One region of the Streptomyces botrytidirepellens genome, then DNA from elsewhere that is predicted to be linked to it. Evidence: riboswitches for the same ligand, from Rfam matches in the RefSeq annotation. Region 1 holds a riboswitch; the other holds the start of a gene.
What was found. Region 1 has a riboswitch for thiamine pyrophosphate ahead of thiO (glycine oxidase ThiO). Riboswitches for the same ligand answer to the same signal wherever they lie in the genome.

Region 1 (8,669 bases):
GGGCCGCCGCCCTGCTGGAGAGCCATGCGCTCGCGCACGGCCTGGACCCGCGCACCGCCCCCGCGAGCGCCACCGTGCTGCCCTATGTGGAGCAGACCTTCGGCGCCTGGTACGTCGGCGGCGGGATGCGGGCGCTCGCCGACGCGCTGTACGAGCGCTGCGGCAAGCGGAAGGTGGAGTTCTGCTTCGAGGCGGAGGTCACCGGCATTGTCGAGAAGGACGGCCGGGCGGCGGGCGTCGAGCTGGCCGACGGCACGGTCGCCGAGGCGGACGCGGTGGTCGCGGGCATCGACCCGGCACTGCTGCCCGCCCTGCTCGGCGGCCAGGAGCCCTGGCGGGAGGGCGAGGACGTCACGCCCGGGCCGGGGCCCGGCACCGCTCCGCCCGGCCGCCTCACGGTCTTCCTGGCCCTGCGCGGCGGCCGCCCCGACGACGCGGTGCACCGGACCGTGGTGCACGCCCCGGACCGGGAGGCGGAGCTGACCGCCGTCTTCGGCACGGAGGGCGACGGGGACCTGCGCGAGCCCTGCCCGCGCCCCACGGTGACCGTGCTGCGCCCGGACGATCCGGCGACCCGCCCCGATGACGACCACGAGGCCGTCACCCTCAGCGCGGTCGTCGCCCCGCACGGACCGGTCGACTGGACCGGCGGGGAGGCCGCCGCGCGGGGCGCGGACCGGCTGATCACGGCCGCGGAGGCGGCGATACCGGGGCTGGGGGACCGGATCCTGTGGCGCGAGGTCCGCACCCCCCGCGACATCGCCGCCGACACCGGTGTCGCGGGCGGCTCCGTGCCGGGCCCGGCACTGGCCGGTGCGGAGGGCCGGTATCTGCGCCCGGCCAACCTCACCCGGCTCCCGGGCCTCTATCTGGCGGGCGGCTGGTCCCACCCGGGCGGCGGGCTGGCCCACGCCGGGATGTCGGGTGCGCTGGTGGCGGGCCTGATCGTCGAGGGGCAGGACTGGCGCGGCTCACAATGAGCGGCGCCGGTCCCGGCCCGCGTCGGAAGCGGGCCGGGACCGGCGTGCGTGAAGGTGTGCGTCAGAAGCGGTACTGCTCGTCGTACCCCTGCTGGAAGCCGCCCTGCTGCTGGTAGGGGTACGGCGGCTCGTCCTGCTGGGCGGGCGGGGTGTCGCCCTCGCGCTGCTGCGGGACCCAGGAGCCGCCCGGCTCCATCGCGTCGGCGCCCGGGGGGTACTGCTGCGGGGAGCCGTACGAGGCGTCCGCCGCGTAGTGGTCGCCGCCGTACCCACCGGCGGCGTACGGGTCCTGCTGGTAGCCCGCGTACGGATCGGGGTACTGCGCCTGTGCGTAAGGCTGCTGGCCGTAGGACTGCTGGTCATAGCCACCCGCGTACGGGTCCTGGCCGTAGGCCGCGTACGCCTGGTCCTGGTAGCCGTACTGCGCGGCGTCCGCGTACACGTCCTGCTGCTGGCCGTAGCCCACGTCGGCGTAACCCTGGTCCTGAACGCCCGGAACGCCCTGGACACCCTGGCCGTCCTGCGTGCCGTACCCGGCGTACGTCTCGTACGCGCTGTACCCGGCGTTCGGGTCCGCGTAGGCGCCGGAGGCGGGGGTGAACGGGGACGGGTCCTCGTAGACGCCGTACTCGCTGGTGTCGTCCGGCATCGGCTCCGGCCGGTAGGTGGGCGGCTCGGGCCGCGAGACCGGGACGTCCTCCAGGTCCGAGACCTGGAGCATCGGCTCGGGCTCCGGGCCCTCCGGCCCGGGGTCGCGCTCGCGCCCCCGGCCGAGCCCCGGCACCCCGGGGATGCTCTCCAGCGCCCAGCCCATCTCGAAGCCGCGGCGGAAGGAGAGCGTGACGTAGGTCTGGCCGATCGCGAAGGCGATCGCGCCGATCGCGATCACCACCACCGAGGGGATCAGCACCCCCACGACCACGCCCAGAAAGCCGACGAACGCCAGCAGCCGCCAGCGCAGCCGCGCCTTGTACTGAAGGAGTACCTCTCCCAACAGCCACAGCGCCACGACGCCGAAAGCGATGTAGAGGACCGTCCAGCCCATGCCCGCCCCTCTCAGTGCGGCTGCCCCTTGGCCGCCGTCATCAGGACCGCTGGTGCAGTCCCAGATTCTTGTAGATTTCCAGCGTCGCCGTGGAGTGGTTCAGGGTAATGAAATGAAGCCCGGGGATCTCCTCGGCCATCAACCGCGCGCACAGCTCCGTCGCGTAGTCGATCCCGATCGAGCGTACAGCCGCCGCGTCGTCCTTGACCGCCAGGATGCGTTCGGCCAGCTCCGGCGGGAAGGCGGCGTTGCTGAGCTGCGCGAACCGCTCGATCTGCTTGACGTTCGTGACCGGCATGATCTCAGGGATGATCGGTGTCGTACAGCCCGAGGCCGCGACCCGGTCGCGCAGCCGCAGATAGTCCTCCGGGTAGAAGAACATCTGGGTGATCGCGAAGTCGGCGCCCGCGCGGCACTTGTCGACGAAGTGACGGATGTCGGTGTCCCAGTCCGTCGAGCGCGGGTGCATCTCGGGGAAGGCGGCGACGCCGACGCAGAAGTCGCCCGACTCCTTGATCAGGCGGACCAGCTCGGCGGCGTAGGTGATGCCGTCGGGGTGTCTGACCCACTCGCCCATGGGGTCGCCGGGCGGGTCGCCGCGCAGGGCGAGCATGTTCCGGATCCCGGCGTCGGCGTACTGGCCGATGATGTTGCGCAGGTCGGCGAGGGAGTGGTTGACCGCGGTCAGGTGGGCGACGGGGGTCAGGGTGGTGTCGGTCGCGATCTGCTCGGTGGCGCGGACGGTGCCCTCACGGGAGGAGCCGCCCGCGCCGTACGTCACGGAGACGAAGGTCGGTGAGACGGCCTCCAGTCGGCGGATGGCGTTCCACAGTGTGTGCTGCCCCTTGTCCGTTTTGGGGGCGAAGAATTCGAAGGAATACGACTGCTCGCCCGAAGCGAGCAGGTCACGCACGGTAAGGGCTCGATCAGTCCTGGTGGAAGCGGTGCCTAGGGCCATACGGGAAGGTTAGCCAGCAGGGTGGTCGGCGCCCACCCGGCAACGTGGTTATGGGGGTTTTGCCAGGCTCTTGTCCGCAATGCGGACAGGATGATCGAGCCGGGCTCAACCCCGACACCCGTTAGACATCTGCTGCTCGCACGCGCTTCGCCAGGGATTCCGTGGCCGCCGCCGGGTCCTCGGCGTCGGTGATGGCCCGCACCACGACGATCCGGCGCGCTCCCGCCTCCAGCACCTGGTCCAGGTTGGACGCGTCGATGCCGCCGATCGCGAACCAGGGCCGGGCCGGGCGCCGGGCGGCCGCGTGACGGACCAGGGAGAGACCGGGGGCGTGGCGGCCCGGCTTGGTGGGGGTGGGCCAGCAGGGGCCGGTGCAGAAGTAGTCCACGCCGGGCTCGGCGAGGGCCGCGTCCACCTCGGCCTCCGCGTGCGTGGAGCGCCCGATCAGCGGGCCGTCGCCGAGGATGGCGCGGGCCGCCGGGACGGGCAGGTCGCCCTGGCCCAGGTGGAGCACGCCGGCACCGGCGGCGTGGGCGACGTCCGCCCGGTCGTTGACGGCGAGCAGCTTGCCGTGGCGGCGGCAGGCGTCGGCGAAGACGGCGAGGTGGTCCAGCTCCTCGGCGGCCTCCATGCCCTTCTCCCGCAGCTGGACGATGTCCACCCCGGCCGCCAGCACGGCGTCCAGGAACTCCGGCAGGTCGCCCTGGCGCTTGCGCGCGTCGGTGCACAGGTAGAGGCGGGCGTCGGCCAGCTGCTCGCGTGCGGTCATGGGTGGGTTTCCCCCCGGATCGTGCGGCGTACGGGCAGGGTCGGCCCCGCCCGTACGCCTGGTGGTTCAGAAGCGGTTCTGAGCTGTTCTGAAGGGGATCAGAAGTGGATCAGACGTGGATCAGAAGTGGTTCGGAGAACGGCGGGCGAGGTCAGACGGCGAGCGCCTGCGCGCGCCGCTTCACTTCCGTGCCGCGATTCTCGCGCAGCGCCTGGGCCGGGGTGCCCGGCAGGCTCGGGTCAGGGGTGAAGAGCCACTCCAGCATCTCCTCGTCGCTGAAGCCGTCGTCCTTGAGCAGTGTCAAGGTCCCCACGAGGCCCTTGACGACCTTTCCGTCACCGATGAAGTCCTCGGGCACCTGGAGCACCCGGTTCTCGCCACGGCGCACCGCGATCAGCTGGCCCTCCTTGACCAACTGCCTCACGCGGGTCACCTCGACGCCGAGCCGGTCGGCGACGTCGGGGAGAGTGAGCCAGGCGGGGACGAGAGCATCGATCTTTGCGTCAATCTCGGTCACAGAACAAGCCTGCCATCTGGGACTGACAGTGGGTAGCCGGGCGTCCGCCGTGCGGGCCGCCGAGTGCGGGGGCCCGCCCGGTGCCGCCGGGCCCCGCACCCCTGCTCACCGGGGGTACCGGCGGGTCACAGAACGGCCGACTTCAGCGGCACCGACGGATCCGTGGCCCGGGTCCGGTCCAGCCGGGCGCCGCGTTCGATCAGCTTGCGGCCCTGGGCCAGATCGCGCGGACGGCCGACCGCCAGCAGGGCGACCAGGGCCCCGTCCCGCAGCCAGCACACCGACCAGGCGGCGCCGTCCGGGTCGCCCCGCCAGACCAGTTCGTCGGCGTCCGAGTGGTGTCCCGCGTACTGCACGAACCGCCCGAACTGCTCGGACCAGAAGTACGGCACCGGGTCGTAGACCTGGCCGGGGAAGTGCGCGGTCCGGCTGCCGACCACGTTGGCGGCGACCGTCCGCGGTCCCTGGAGCGCGTTGTCCCAGTGGTGCACCAGCAGCCGGGTCCCGTAGCGGGCGGACGGGAAGGACGCGCAGTCGCCGACGGCGTACACATCGGGCGCGGAGGTGCGCAGCCCCGCGTCGGCGGCGATGGACCGGTCCGCGGCGAGTGCGACGCCCGAACCGGCCAGCCAGCCGGTCGCGGGCCGGGCGCCGATGCCGACGACCACCGCACCGGCCCGCAGCCGGGTGCCGTCGCCGAGCACGAGCCCGTTTTCGTCGAGCGCGGTGACGCGGGCGCCGGTGACCAGGGTGGCGCCGTAGTCCGCGTACCAGCCGGTCATGTGGGCGGCGACCTCCGCCGGGAGGGCGCCCGCCAGCGGCCGGTCCGCGGCCTCGACGACCGTCACCGTGCAGCCCGCCTCGCGGGCCGCGGTCGCGAACTCCGCGCCGATCCAGCCCGCCCCGACCACCACGATCTCCTGCTGGGCGGCGAGCACCGGGCGCAGCCGTTCGGCGTCGTCCAGGGTGCGCAGCAGATGGACGCCGGGCACGCCCTCGCTGCCGGGCAGGGCGACCGGCTCGGCGCCGGTGGCGATCACCAGGACGTCGTACGGGATCGGGCCGGACCCGGTCTCGACCGTGCGCCCGTCCGTGTCCAGCCCGGTCACCGGGACGCCGAGGCGCAGCCCGATGCCGAGCGCGGCGAAGTCCACGTCGAACGCGGACCCTTCGGCCTTGCCGAGCAGCACGGCCTTGGACAGCGGCGGCCGGTCGTACGGCTGATGGGGCTCAGCTCCCAGCAGCAGGATCTCCCCGGTCCAGCCCTGCTCCCGCAGCGCGACGGCGGTCTGCACCCCCGCCATGCCCGCGCCGACGATCACCACCCGCTGTCCGCCGCCACCCGCCGAGGACGCCATCGTCTTCGTCGTCTCATCGCTCACACGATCACTGTATTGCGGCAGGTGGGGCGGACCGGAGAGCGCACGACGAGATCTCGGGCACAGCCCGACGGGCCGGACGGCCCGTCGTACCGGGGAGCGCGGGCCTCGTGCCCGGCGCCGCCCGGGACGCTCCCTTCCGGGCGATTCGGGGCGCGTACTAGGGTGGCGGGACAGAGCACTCGCGGGAGCCCGGGCGCACCGGGCTGAGAGGGAGGCTGGCGCGGCCTCCGACCGTACGAACCTGATCCGGGTCATGCCGGCGAAGGGAGGGGGCGACCAGCCCATGCACACGCCACCCCACACCTCGAGCGAGACACCTCAGGGCAGCGCCGCACCGTACGACGTCCTCGTCATCGGCGGCGGCATCATCGGCCTGGTCACGGCCTGGCGGGCGGCCCAGCGGGGCCTGCGCACCGCCGTCGTCGACCCGGCGCCCGGCGGCGGGGCCGCCCAGGTCGCGGCCGGGATGCTGGCGGCCGTCACCGAGCTGCACTACGGCGAGCAGACCCTGCTCGGGCTGAACCTGGCCTCGGCGCGCCGCTATCCGTCGTTCGTGGCGGAGTTGGAGCAGGCGAGCGGCCATGACCTGGCCTTCCGTACCTGCGGGACGCTCTCGGTCGCGCTCGACGCGGACGACCGGGCCCATCTGCGCGAGCTGCACGACTTCCAGCAGCGGCTGGGACTGGACGCACAGTGGCTCACGGGGCGCGAATGCAGGCGCCTGGAGCCGATGCTCGCGCCGGGCGTGCGCGGGGGCCTGCGCGTCGACGGCGATCACCAGGTCGACCCGCGGCGGCTGGCGGCGGCGCTGCTGGCGGCGTGCGAACGCGCCGGGGTGGTCCTCCACCGCGTCCGCGCCGAGCGGCTGCTGCTGAACGACGACGGCGACCGCGCCACCGGGGCCGAGCTGGCCGACGGCGCGCGCACCCGGCTGACCGCCGGGCAGACCGTGCTGGCCGCGGGCAGCCTCAGCGGGCGGCTCCCCGGCGTGCCCGAGGAGGTCCTGCCGCCCGTGCGCCCCGTCAAGGGCCAGGTCCTGCGGCTGTCGGTGCCCGCCCCGTACGCGCCCTTCCTGTCCCGGACCGTGCGGGCCGTGGTGCGCGGCGGGCACGTCTACCTCGTCCCGCGCGAGAACGGCGAGCTGGTCGTCGGCGCGACCACGGAGGAGCTGGGCTGGGACACCACGGTCACCGCGGGCGGGGTGTACGAGCTGCTGCGCGACGCGCACGAGCTGGTGCCCGGCATCACCGAACTGCCGCTCGTCGAGACCTTGGCCGGGCTGCGCCCCGGCTCCCCCGACAACGCCCCGCTGCTCGGCCCGACCGAGCTGCCCGGCCTCCAGCTGGCCACCGGCCACTACCGCAACGGCGTCCTGCTCACCCCGATCACCGGCGACGTCATGGCCGAGGCGCTTTCCGGCGGCGAACTGCCGCCCGAGGCGCGGCCGTTCTCCCCGCGGCGCTTCGCGGCGACCCCGCCTCTCCCCACCGCAGCAGTACAGGAGCACACCGCATGACCGTGACCGTGAACGGCGAGCCCCGCGAGCTGCCCGACGGCACCACCCTCGACGGGGTCGTCGCGACCCTCACCCAGGCGCCCTCGGGCGTCGCCGCGGCCGTCAACGAGACGGTCGTCCCGCGCGGCCAGTGGCCCGCGACCCCGCTCGGCGACGGCGATCGCGTCGAGGTCCTCACCGCGGTCCAAGGAGGCTGACCCTCATGACGCACCCCACGACGCTGGATCAGGTCCTCACCGACGCCGATCCGCTCACCATCGCCGGTACGGCCTTCGGCTCCCGCCTGATCATGGGGACCGGCGGCGCGCCCAGCCTGGACGTCCTGGAGCGCTCGCTGATCGCCTCCGGCACCGAGCTGACCACGGTCGCGATGCGCCGCCTGGACCCCACGGTGCAGGGCTCGGTGCTGTCCGTACTGAACCGGCACGGCATCCGCCCGCTGCCCAACACCGCGGGCTGTTTCACCGCCGGGGAGGCCGTGCTGACCGCCCGGCTCGCCCGCGAGGCGCTGGGCACCGACTGGGTGAAGCTGGAGGTCGTCGCCGACGAGCGCACCCTGCTCCCCGACCCGATCGAGACGCTGGACGCCGCCGAGACCCTGGTGGACGACGGCTTCACGGTCCTGCCGTACACCAACGACGACCCGGTGCTGGCCCGCAAGCTGGAGGACGTCGGCTGCGCCGCGATCATGCCGCTGGGCTCGCCGATCGGCTCCGGCCTCGGCATCCGCAACCCGCACAACTTCCAGCTGATCACCGAGCGCGCCGGGGTCCCGGTGATCCTCGACGCGGGCGCGGGCACGGCGTCCGACGCGGCGCTCGCCATGGAGCTGGGGTGCGCCGCCGTCATGCTGGCCTCGGCCGTGACGCGCGCCCAGGAGCCGGTGCTGATGGCCGGGGCGATGCGGCACGCGGTCGCCGCGGGGCGGCTGGCGCACCGGGCGGGCCGCATCCCCCGCCGCCACTTCGCCGAGGCGTCGTCCCCGGCCGAGGGCCTGGCCGCGCTCGACCCGGAGCGGCCCGCGTTCGCGTAACGCGGGGATCCGGGGCGGCCTACCGTGGAATGCGGAGGTGGTCGCCGTGAGGGAGCCGACAGCCGTGACCGGGGCCGACCGGATCGAGCGCGAGGCGTACGTCCCCGCCCCCATCGACCGCGTCTGGCGGGTGCTGACCACGCCGGAGCACATCCGCACCTGGTACGCCCCCGGCGGCTGCGAGATCGACCCGCGTCCCGGCGGCACCGTCCGCTTCCGCTGGGACGAGCACGGGGAGTTCCACGGCCGGGTCGAGCGCGCGGTCCCCGACGCCCTCTTCCGCTTCCGGCTGGCCCACGCCCCCGACCGCGACCCGCTCGGCCCCGGCCAGTCCACCGTGGTCGAATTCACGCTCTCCCCGGAGGGCGCGGGCACCCGCCTCCGCCTCGCCGAGACCGGCATCCGCGCGCTCGACCTCCCGGACGAGGCCAAGGCCAAGCACGCCGAGTACGCCGCCCTGGCCTGGACC
Region 2 (7,108 bases), on a different contig from region 1:
CGCGCTGGAGGCGTACGCGGGGCGCGGGGCGCATCCCTCCCCCGGCGCGCTGGTGTCGCTGTCCGGGCGGTTCGGCGGCAGCGTGCCCGAGGTGGTGGGCGGCTGGGTGCTGACGGTGGCCGGGCTGATCCTGGCCGGGCCCGGGCTCGTACACGGCTGCGGCCGGCTGCTGGCCATGGGACGGCCGGGCCCGCTGCGGCTGCTGGCGGGGCGCATGCTCCAGCAGGAGGCGGGGCTGATCGGACGTCCGGTGGGGGTGCTGTGCGCGGTCGCCGCCGGGCTGTACGGGGCGCTGCGGCTGCACGCGGCGGCCCACGGTCGCTCCGGCGCCGACTCCTTCGGCCCGCTCACCGACCTGGGCGTGGTCCTGGTCCTGATGTGCGCGTTCACCACGGTGCTCAACGCGGCGCTGGAGGCGCGGAGCGCCCGCCGCCGCACCACGGCCGCGCTGCTGCGCCTCGGCGCGTCGGCCCGTCTGCTGCGGGGCGCGGCCGTGCTGCGCGGTGCGGCGCTGCTGCTCCTGCTGGCGCCGGTGGCGTGGGGCGTGGGCCAGTTGACGACGATGCCGTTCACCCACTCCTGAGTCCACCACTCCTGACCCGGCGCCGTCCGGTGTGATTAGCATGACGCCGTGCAGACCGATGACGCTTCCACCACCGCGCCCGACGTCGAAATCGAGTCCCTGGAGGAGTTCGACCAGGTCGTCGCCCGCGGCACCCTGGCCGGATACCGGGTCCAATCCGTCGATCTGACGGCCCGTACGTCCGCGCTGCTGTCCACCGACACCGACCGGGCGGTCTTCCTGGGCTGCCCGATGGAGCCGGAGGCCGCGGCGCGGGTCCGGGCGCAGGGGGCGCTGGTCTTCCCGCCCGTGCCGGACCTGCCGTTCGACCCATACCGCGGCACCCTCTACACCGCGGCCGAGCTGTTCGAGGGCCTGGACGACGGGGTCGACGGGTACGCGGGCACGCCGGACGCGCGCGCCTACGCCTGGTTCCAGCGGACCAAGGCCGACGGCGACATCTTCTCCTCGATGCTGCGCTCGATCCACGACGACGCCGTCTCCGACGCGCTGGACGAACTGCTCACCGGCGCCCGGGTGGTGGGCGTGATGGGCGGCCACGCCCTGGAGCGCGGCTCCGACGGGTACGCGGGCGCCGCCCGGCTCGGGCAGGCGCTGGCGCGGTCCGGGCTGACGGTCGCGACGGGCGGCGGCCCGGGCGCGATGGAGGCCGCCAACCTGGGCGCGTACACGGCACCGCTCCCGGACGCGGCACTGAAGGAGGCGCTGGAACTCCTCGCCGGGCAGCCCTCGTTCCGCCCGTCGGTGGGCGCCTGGGCCGGGGCCGCGTTCGCGGTGCGGGAGCGGTGGCCGGACGGCGGCGCGTCGGTCGGGATTCCGACCTGGTTCTACGGGCACGAGCCGCCGAACGCCTTCGCCTCGCACATCGGCAAGTACTTCGCCAACGCGACCCGCGAGGACGGGCTGCTGGCCCGTTCGAACGCGGGCGTCGTCTTCCTGCCCGGCGCCGCCGGAACCCTCCAGGAGATCTTCGACAACGCCACGCCGAACTACTACGAGTCGCGCGGCGAGCCCACCCCGATGGTGCTCGTGGACCGCGACCACTGGACGCGCCGCCTGCCGGCCTGGCCGCTGCTCGAAGCGCTCGCGGAGGGACGGTCGATGAAGGCCCGCATCGCGCTGGTGGACTCGGTGGACGAGGCCCCGGACACGCTCGCCTCCCTGACGGGCTGAGCACCCTCCCGACGGGCTGAACCTCCGTACGCCCGCCCGAAGGGCTGGACCTCCGAACGCCTGCCCGACGGGCTGAACCTCCCTACGCCGAACCGCGGGCCCTACGACGCGCCGCGCGCCTTACGACCCGTCGAGCACCACCACGTCCGCGGAGTCGAAGATCGCCCCCACCCGGTCCCCCGCCTCCGGGGCGTCCCGCAGCGCGCAGGACGCCTCCAGGCGGGGCCCGTGTTCCGGCTGGAGGACGACCGCCACATGGTCGCCGCGGAAGGTGCGTGCGGCGACCGTGCAGGGCAGCCCGTCCGCGGGGGCGGTGAGCCGTACCCCGGCCGGGCGGACCAGCAGCCGCCCCGGGCCGGGCCGGGAGCCGGGCGGCACCGGCAGCTTGCCCCAGCAGGTGTCGGCGATCTCGCCGTGCACGATCGCCTCGACCACGTTGTCGAAGCCGAGGAAGCGGGCGACGAACTCGTTCGCGGGCCGCTGCCACACCTCCAGCGGGGTGCCGGTCTGCGCGATCCTGCCGTCCTCCATGACCACGACCCGGTCGGCGAGCGCGAACGCCTCGCCCTGGTCGTGGGTGACGGCGAGGACCGTGGTGCCCAGCCGTGCGAACAGCTCCCGCAGCTCCATGACCAGCCGCTCCCGCAGCCCGCGGTCGAGCTGGCCCAGCGGCTCGTCCAGCATCAGCAGCCGCGGCCGGGGCGCCAGCGCGCGGGCGAGCGCGACGCGCTGCTGCTCACCGCCGGACAGCGAGTCGACGGGCCGCCGCTGCGCGCCGGGCAGTCCGACCAGGTCCAGCAGTTCGGCGACCCGGCGGTCCGCCTCCGCGCGCCCGGCTCCCCGCATCCGCAGCCCGAAGGCGACGTTGCCGCCCACGTCGCGCTGCGGGAAGAGCTGATGGTCCTGGAACATCAGCCCCACCCCGCGCCGGTGGGTGGGCACGCCGCTCTGGTCGCGGCCCGCGAGCCACACCCGGCCGGAGGCGGCGCGCTGGAGTCCGGCCACCACACGCAGCATCGTGGACTTGCCGCTGCCGCTGGGGCCCAGCACACAGACGGTCTCGTGCTCGGCGACGTCCAGGTCGACGGCGTCGAGCGCGTCGTTGCGGCCGTACCGGACCGTCACCTCGTCCAGTCGCAGCAGCGTCATCAGGCTCCCCCCATGTCAGAACTCCCCCGAGCGGTCGGTGCGGATGCGCTCCAGGACCAGCAAGGAGCAGGCGCACACCAGCATCAGGATCGTGCTCAGGGCCATCGCCTGCCCGTAGTTGAGCTGTCCCGCGCGGCCCAGGAAGCGCGCGACGGCCACCGGGAGGGTGGGCAGGTCGGGGCGGGCGATGAACACCGTGGCCCCGAACTCGCCGAGCGACACGGCGAACGCGAAACCCGCCGCGACCGCCAGCGCCCGCCCCACCAGCGGCAGGTCCACCTCGCGCCAGGCGCGCAACGGGGACGCGCCCAGCACGGCGGCGGCCTCCCGCAGCCGGTGGTCCACGGCCCGCAGGACGGGCAGCATGGTGCGGACGACGAAGGGGACGCCGACCAGGGCCTGGGCGAGCGGGACGATGACCCAGGAGGCGCGCAGGTCCAGCGGGGGTTCGTCGAGCGCGATGAGGAAGCCGAAGCCGACGGTGACGGCGGAGGTGCCCAGCGGCAGCATCAGCAGCGCGTCGAAGCCGCGGACGAGGCGCCCGGCCCTGCGGGTGAGCGCGGCGGCGGCGAGGCCGCCGACGAGGACGGCGAAGACGGTGGCGACGGCCGCGTACTGGAGGGAGTTCCCGATGGCGTCCACGGGGGCCACGAAGAAGGTGCCGCCGCTGTCGGCGGCGGACTGAAGCGCCCGGTAGTACGTGAACCCGTAGCCGTCCGGCCCGTGGAGCGAGCGTTCCACCAGCACCGCGAGCGGCAGCACGATCAGCACCGCGACGACGGCCAGCACCCCCGCGAGCAGCCCCCACTGCGCCGGGCCTTGCGGGCGCCGCGCGGTCCGGGCGGCGTCGACGAGCCGCAGGGCGCCCTCCCGGCGGCGCACGGTCCAGGCGTGCAGCGCGAGGACGGCCGCGACCGCCGCGAACTGCACGAGGGTCAGCACCGCGGCCGTGGGCAGGTCGAGCAGCTGCGCGGTCTGCCGGTAGATGGCCACCTCCAGGGTGGCGTAGCGCGGACCGCCGAGGATCTGGATCACACCGAAGGAGGTGAACGTGAACAGGAAGACCATCAGCGCGGCGGCGGCCACGGCGGGGCCCAGCGCGGGCAGGGTGACCCGGCGCCAGGCCGCGAGGCGGCTCGCGCCGAGCACCCGGGCGGCCTCCTCCTGGCGCGGGTCGAGCTGCGCCCACAGCCCGCCGACGGTGCGGACGACCACCGCGTAGTTGAAGAAGACGTGGGCCAGCAGGATCGCCCAGACGCTGGTGTCGAGCCGTATCCCCCACAGCTCGTCCAGCAGCCCGCCGCGCCCGAGCAGCCCCAGGAACGCCGACCCCGCGACGACGGTCGGCAGCACGAACGGCACGGTCACCACGGCGCGCAGCAGCCCCTTGCCGGGGAAGTCGAAGCGGGCGAAGACATACGCGCCGGGCAGCGCGACCGCCAGCGTCAGCCCGGTCGAGGCGGCCGCCTGCCAGCCGGTGAACCACAGGGTGTGCAGGACCGACGGGTCGCCCAGCACCTCGGGTATCCGCCCGAGCTGCCACCGGCCACCGACGCGCAGCCCGCGGGTGACGATCGCGGCCACCGGATACGCGAAGAAGACGCCGAAGAAGGCGAGCGGCACGGCCATGAGGGCGAGCCGCAGGGCGGTGCCGCGTGCCTTCCCCTCGCCCTTCTCCTGGTTCTCGCGAGGGGCTACAGAAGGAGCGAGGACCATGCCTTGACCCAGGGCTCACGGTTCTTGGCTATCTTCCGCGGGGGCAGGGTGGCCGGGTCGGCGACCTCGGCCCCGTACCGGGTGAAGACCTCCGGCAGCTCGGCGCCCTCGCGCACCGGATTGACGTACATGTTGAGCGGTACGTCCTCCTGGAAGCGCTTGGTCAGAAGGAAGTCCAGCAGCGCCTTGCCCCCCTTGGTGTTGCCCGCGCCCTTCAGCAGCCCGGCGAACTCCGTCTGCCGGAAGCAGGTGCCGTCCGCCACCCCGGTCGGGGCCTTGGCGGGCTTCGACTTCGCGTCCGCCACCTCGGCGGGCGGGCTGGAGGCGTACGAGACGACGAGCGGCTTGTCGCCCTTGGCGCCGCCCGCCGAGCCGGAGAAGCGGTCGTAGTACGCCTGCTCCCAGCCGTCGACCACCTCGACGCCGTTGGCCCGCAGCTTCTTCCAGTAGTCGCGCCAGCCGTGGTCGCCGTAGCGGGCGGCGGTGCCGAGGAGGAATGCGAGACCGGGGGACGAGGTGGCGGCGTTCTCGGTGACCAGCAGGTTCTTGTAGGCGGGCTTGGTCAGGTCGGCGAGCGTCTTCGGCGGCGCGAGCTTCTTGCGCTCGAAGTAGGCGCGGTCGTAGTTGACGCAGATGTCGCCGTAGTCGACCGGGGTGACGCGGTGCTTCGCCCGGTCGAGCTGGAAGGCCGCGGGGACCTTGTCCAGGCCCTTCGCCTCGTACGGCGTGAACAGGTCATTGTCGAGCGCGCGGGAGAGGAGGGTGTTGTCGACGCCGAAGAACACATCGCCCTGCGGATGGCCCTTGGACAGGATCGCCTGGTTGACGGCGGCCCCCGCGTCACCACCGGCCTGTACCCGCACCTTGTAGCCGGTCTTGCGGGTGAACTCCTTGAGGACCGCCTTGGACGCCGCGAACGAGTCGTGCGAGACCAGGGTGACGGTCTTGGAGTCCTTGCCGTCCGCCGCGTCCCCGCCGCAGCCGGTGAGGACGCCGGTGCCGAGGGATCCGACGAGGGCGGCGGTGACGGCACGCCGAAGATGGCTGTTCATGGTGAGGCTGACTCCCTACGCCGGTATGACCCGGATCAGGTTGGAGGGTCTGCGGCCGTGCCGCACTCTCAGCGCTGTCGCGCTCCCCTGTCGGAATGTTCATTTGTGCGCCGCGATACGACGGTTGTGCGGCGCTTGTGCGAAGGCACCGTATCAGCCGGTGGTCAGCGCTCCGTGGCCGCCAGCTGGCCGCACGCCCCGTCGATCTCCTGCCCCCGGGTGTCCCGGACGGTCACCGGCACCCCGTGCCGCTCCAGGGCCGCCACGAACGCCTTCTCGTCCTCCGGCCGGGACGCCGTCCACTTGGAGCCGGGCGTCGGGTTGAGCGGGATGAGGTTGACGTGCACCCGGTGGCCCTTGAGCAGTCGGCCGAGCAGGTCGGCGCGCCACGCCTGGTCGTTGATGTCCTTGATCAGGGCGTACTCGATGGAGATACGGCGGCCGGACTTCTCCGCGTACTCCCACGCCGCGTCCAGGACCTCGCGCACCTTCCAGCGGGTGTTGACCGGGACGAGGGTGTCGCGCAACTCGTCGTCGGGCGCGTGGAGGGAGACCGCGAGGCGGCACTTGAAGCCCTCGTCGGCGAACCGCAGCATCGCCGGGACCAGTCCGACGGTCGAAACCGTGATTCCACGCTGCGAAAGACCGAGCCCCTCGGGCTCGGGGTCGGTGAGCCGGCGGATGGCGCCGATGACCCGGTTGTAGTTGGCCAGCGGCTCGCCCATGCCCATGAAGACGATGTTGGACAGCCGGGCCGGGCCCCCGGGGATCTCGCCGTCGCGCAGCGCGCGCATGCCGTCGACGATCTGGTGCACGATCTCGGCGGTGGACAGGTTGCGGTCCAGACCCGCCTGGCCGGTGGCGCAGAACGGGCAGTTCATGCCGCAGCCCGCCTGGGAGCTGATGCACATGGTGACCCGGTCCGGGTAGCGCATCAGCACGGACTCCACGAGCGTGCCGTCGAAGAGCCGCCACAGGGTCTTGCGGGTGGTGTCGTTGTCGCAGCTGATGTGCCGCACGACGCTCATCAGGTCCGGCAGCAGCCCGGCCGCGAGCTTCTCGCGCGCGGCGGCCGGTACATCGGTCCACTGGGCGGGGTCGTCGGTGTACCGGGCGAAGTAGTGACGCGACACCTGAGCGGCCCGGAAGGGCTTCTCCCCGAGGGCGGCGACGGCCTCGCGGCGCTCGGCGGGCGTGAGGTCGGCGAGGTGCCGCGGGGGCTTCTTGGCCCCACGCGGCACGGCGAAAGTGAGTTCTCCGGGCTTAGGCATGGCCGTACCAGTGTCGCAGACATGCGGAAGGCCCCGCGCCACGGGCGGCGCGGGGCCTGGAGAGTGCGATCCGTTACGCGGCTCAGCCGCCGCCCACGAAGATCACCAGCAGCAGCCACACCACGGGCGCGGTGGGCAGCAGCGAGTCGAGCCGGTCCATGATC

Region 2: it holds a riboswitch for thiamine pyrophosphate, as region 1 does, so the genes downstream of both, EEJ42_RS37075 (thiamine ABC transporter substrate-binding protein) here and thiO (glycine oxidase ThiO) in region 1, are expected to answer to the same signal.

Annotation. Positions count from the first base shown of each region.
Region 1 covers NZ_RIBZ01000774.1:2,688-11,356, reverse strand. The annotation lists partial or broken gene EEJ42_RS39475 (phytoene desaturase family protein) at 1-980, shown strand, start outside; gene EEJ42_RS39470 (chromosomal replication initiator protein DnaA) at 1,042-2,025, opposite strand; gene metF (methylenetetrahydrofolate reductase [NAD(P)H]) at 2,066-2,983, opposite strand; gene thiE (thiamine phosphate synthase) at 3,105-3,752, opposite strand; gene EEJ42_RS39455 (Rv2175c family DNA-binding protein) at 3,904-4,269, opposite strand; gene EEJ42_RS39450 (NAD(P)/FAD-dependent oxidoreductase) at 4,395-5,627, opposite strand; TPP riboswitch at 5,823-5,936, shown strand; gene thiO (glycine oxidase ThiO) at 5,935-7,167, shown strand; gene thiS (sulfur carrier protein ThiS) at 7,164-7,364, shown strand; gene EEJ42_RS39435 (thiazole synthase) at 7,370-8,200, shown strand; gene EEJ42_RS39430 (SRPBCC domain-containing protein) at 8,247-8,669, shown strand, end outside.
Region 2 covers NZ_RIBZ01000725.1:882-7,989, reverse strand. The annotation lists partial or broken gene EEJ42_RS37095 (hypothetical protein) at 1-583, shown strand, start outside; gene EEJ42_RS37090 (LOG family protein) at 632-1,756, shown strand; gene EEJ42_RS37085 (ABC transporter ATP-binding protein) at 1,877-2,905, opposite strand; gene EEJ42_RS37080 (ABC transporter permease) at 2,921-4,534, opposite strand; gene EEJ42_RS37075 (thiamine ABC transporter substrate-binding protein) at 4,600-5,673, opposite strand; TPP riboswitch at 5,669-5,772, opposite strand; gene rlmN (dual-specificity RNA methyltransferase RlmN) at 5,838-6,944, opposite strand; partial or broken gene EEJ42_RS37065 (phosphatidate cytidylyltransferase) at 7,027-7,108, opposite strand, start outside.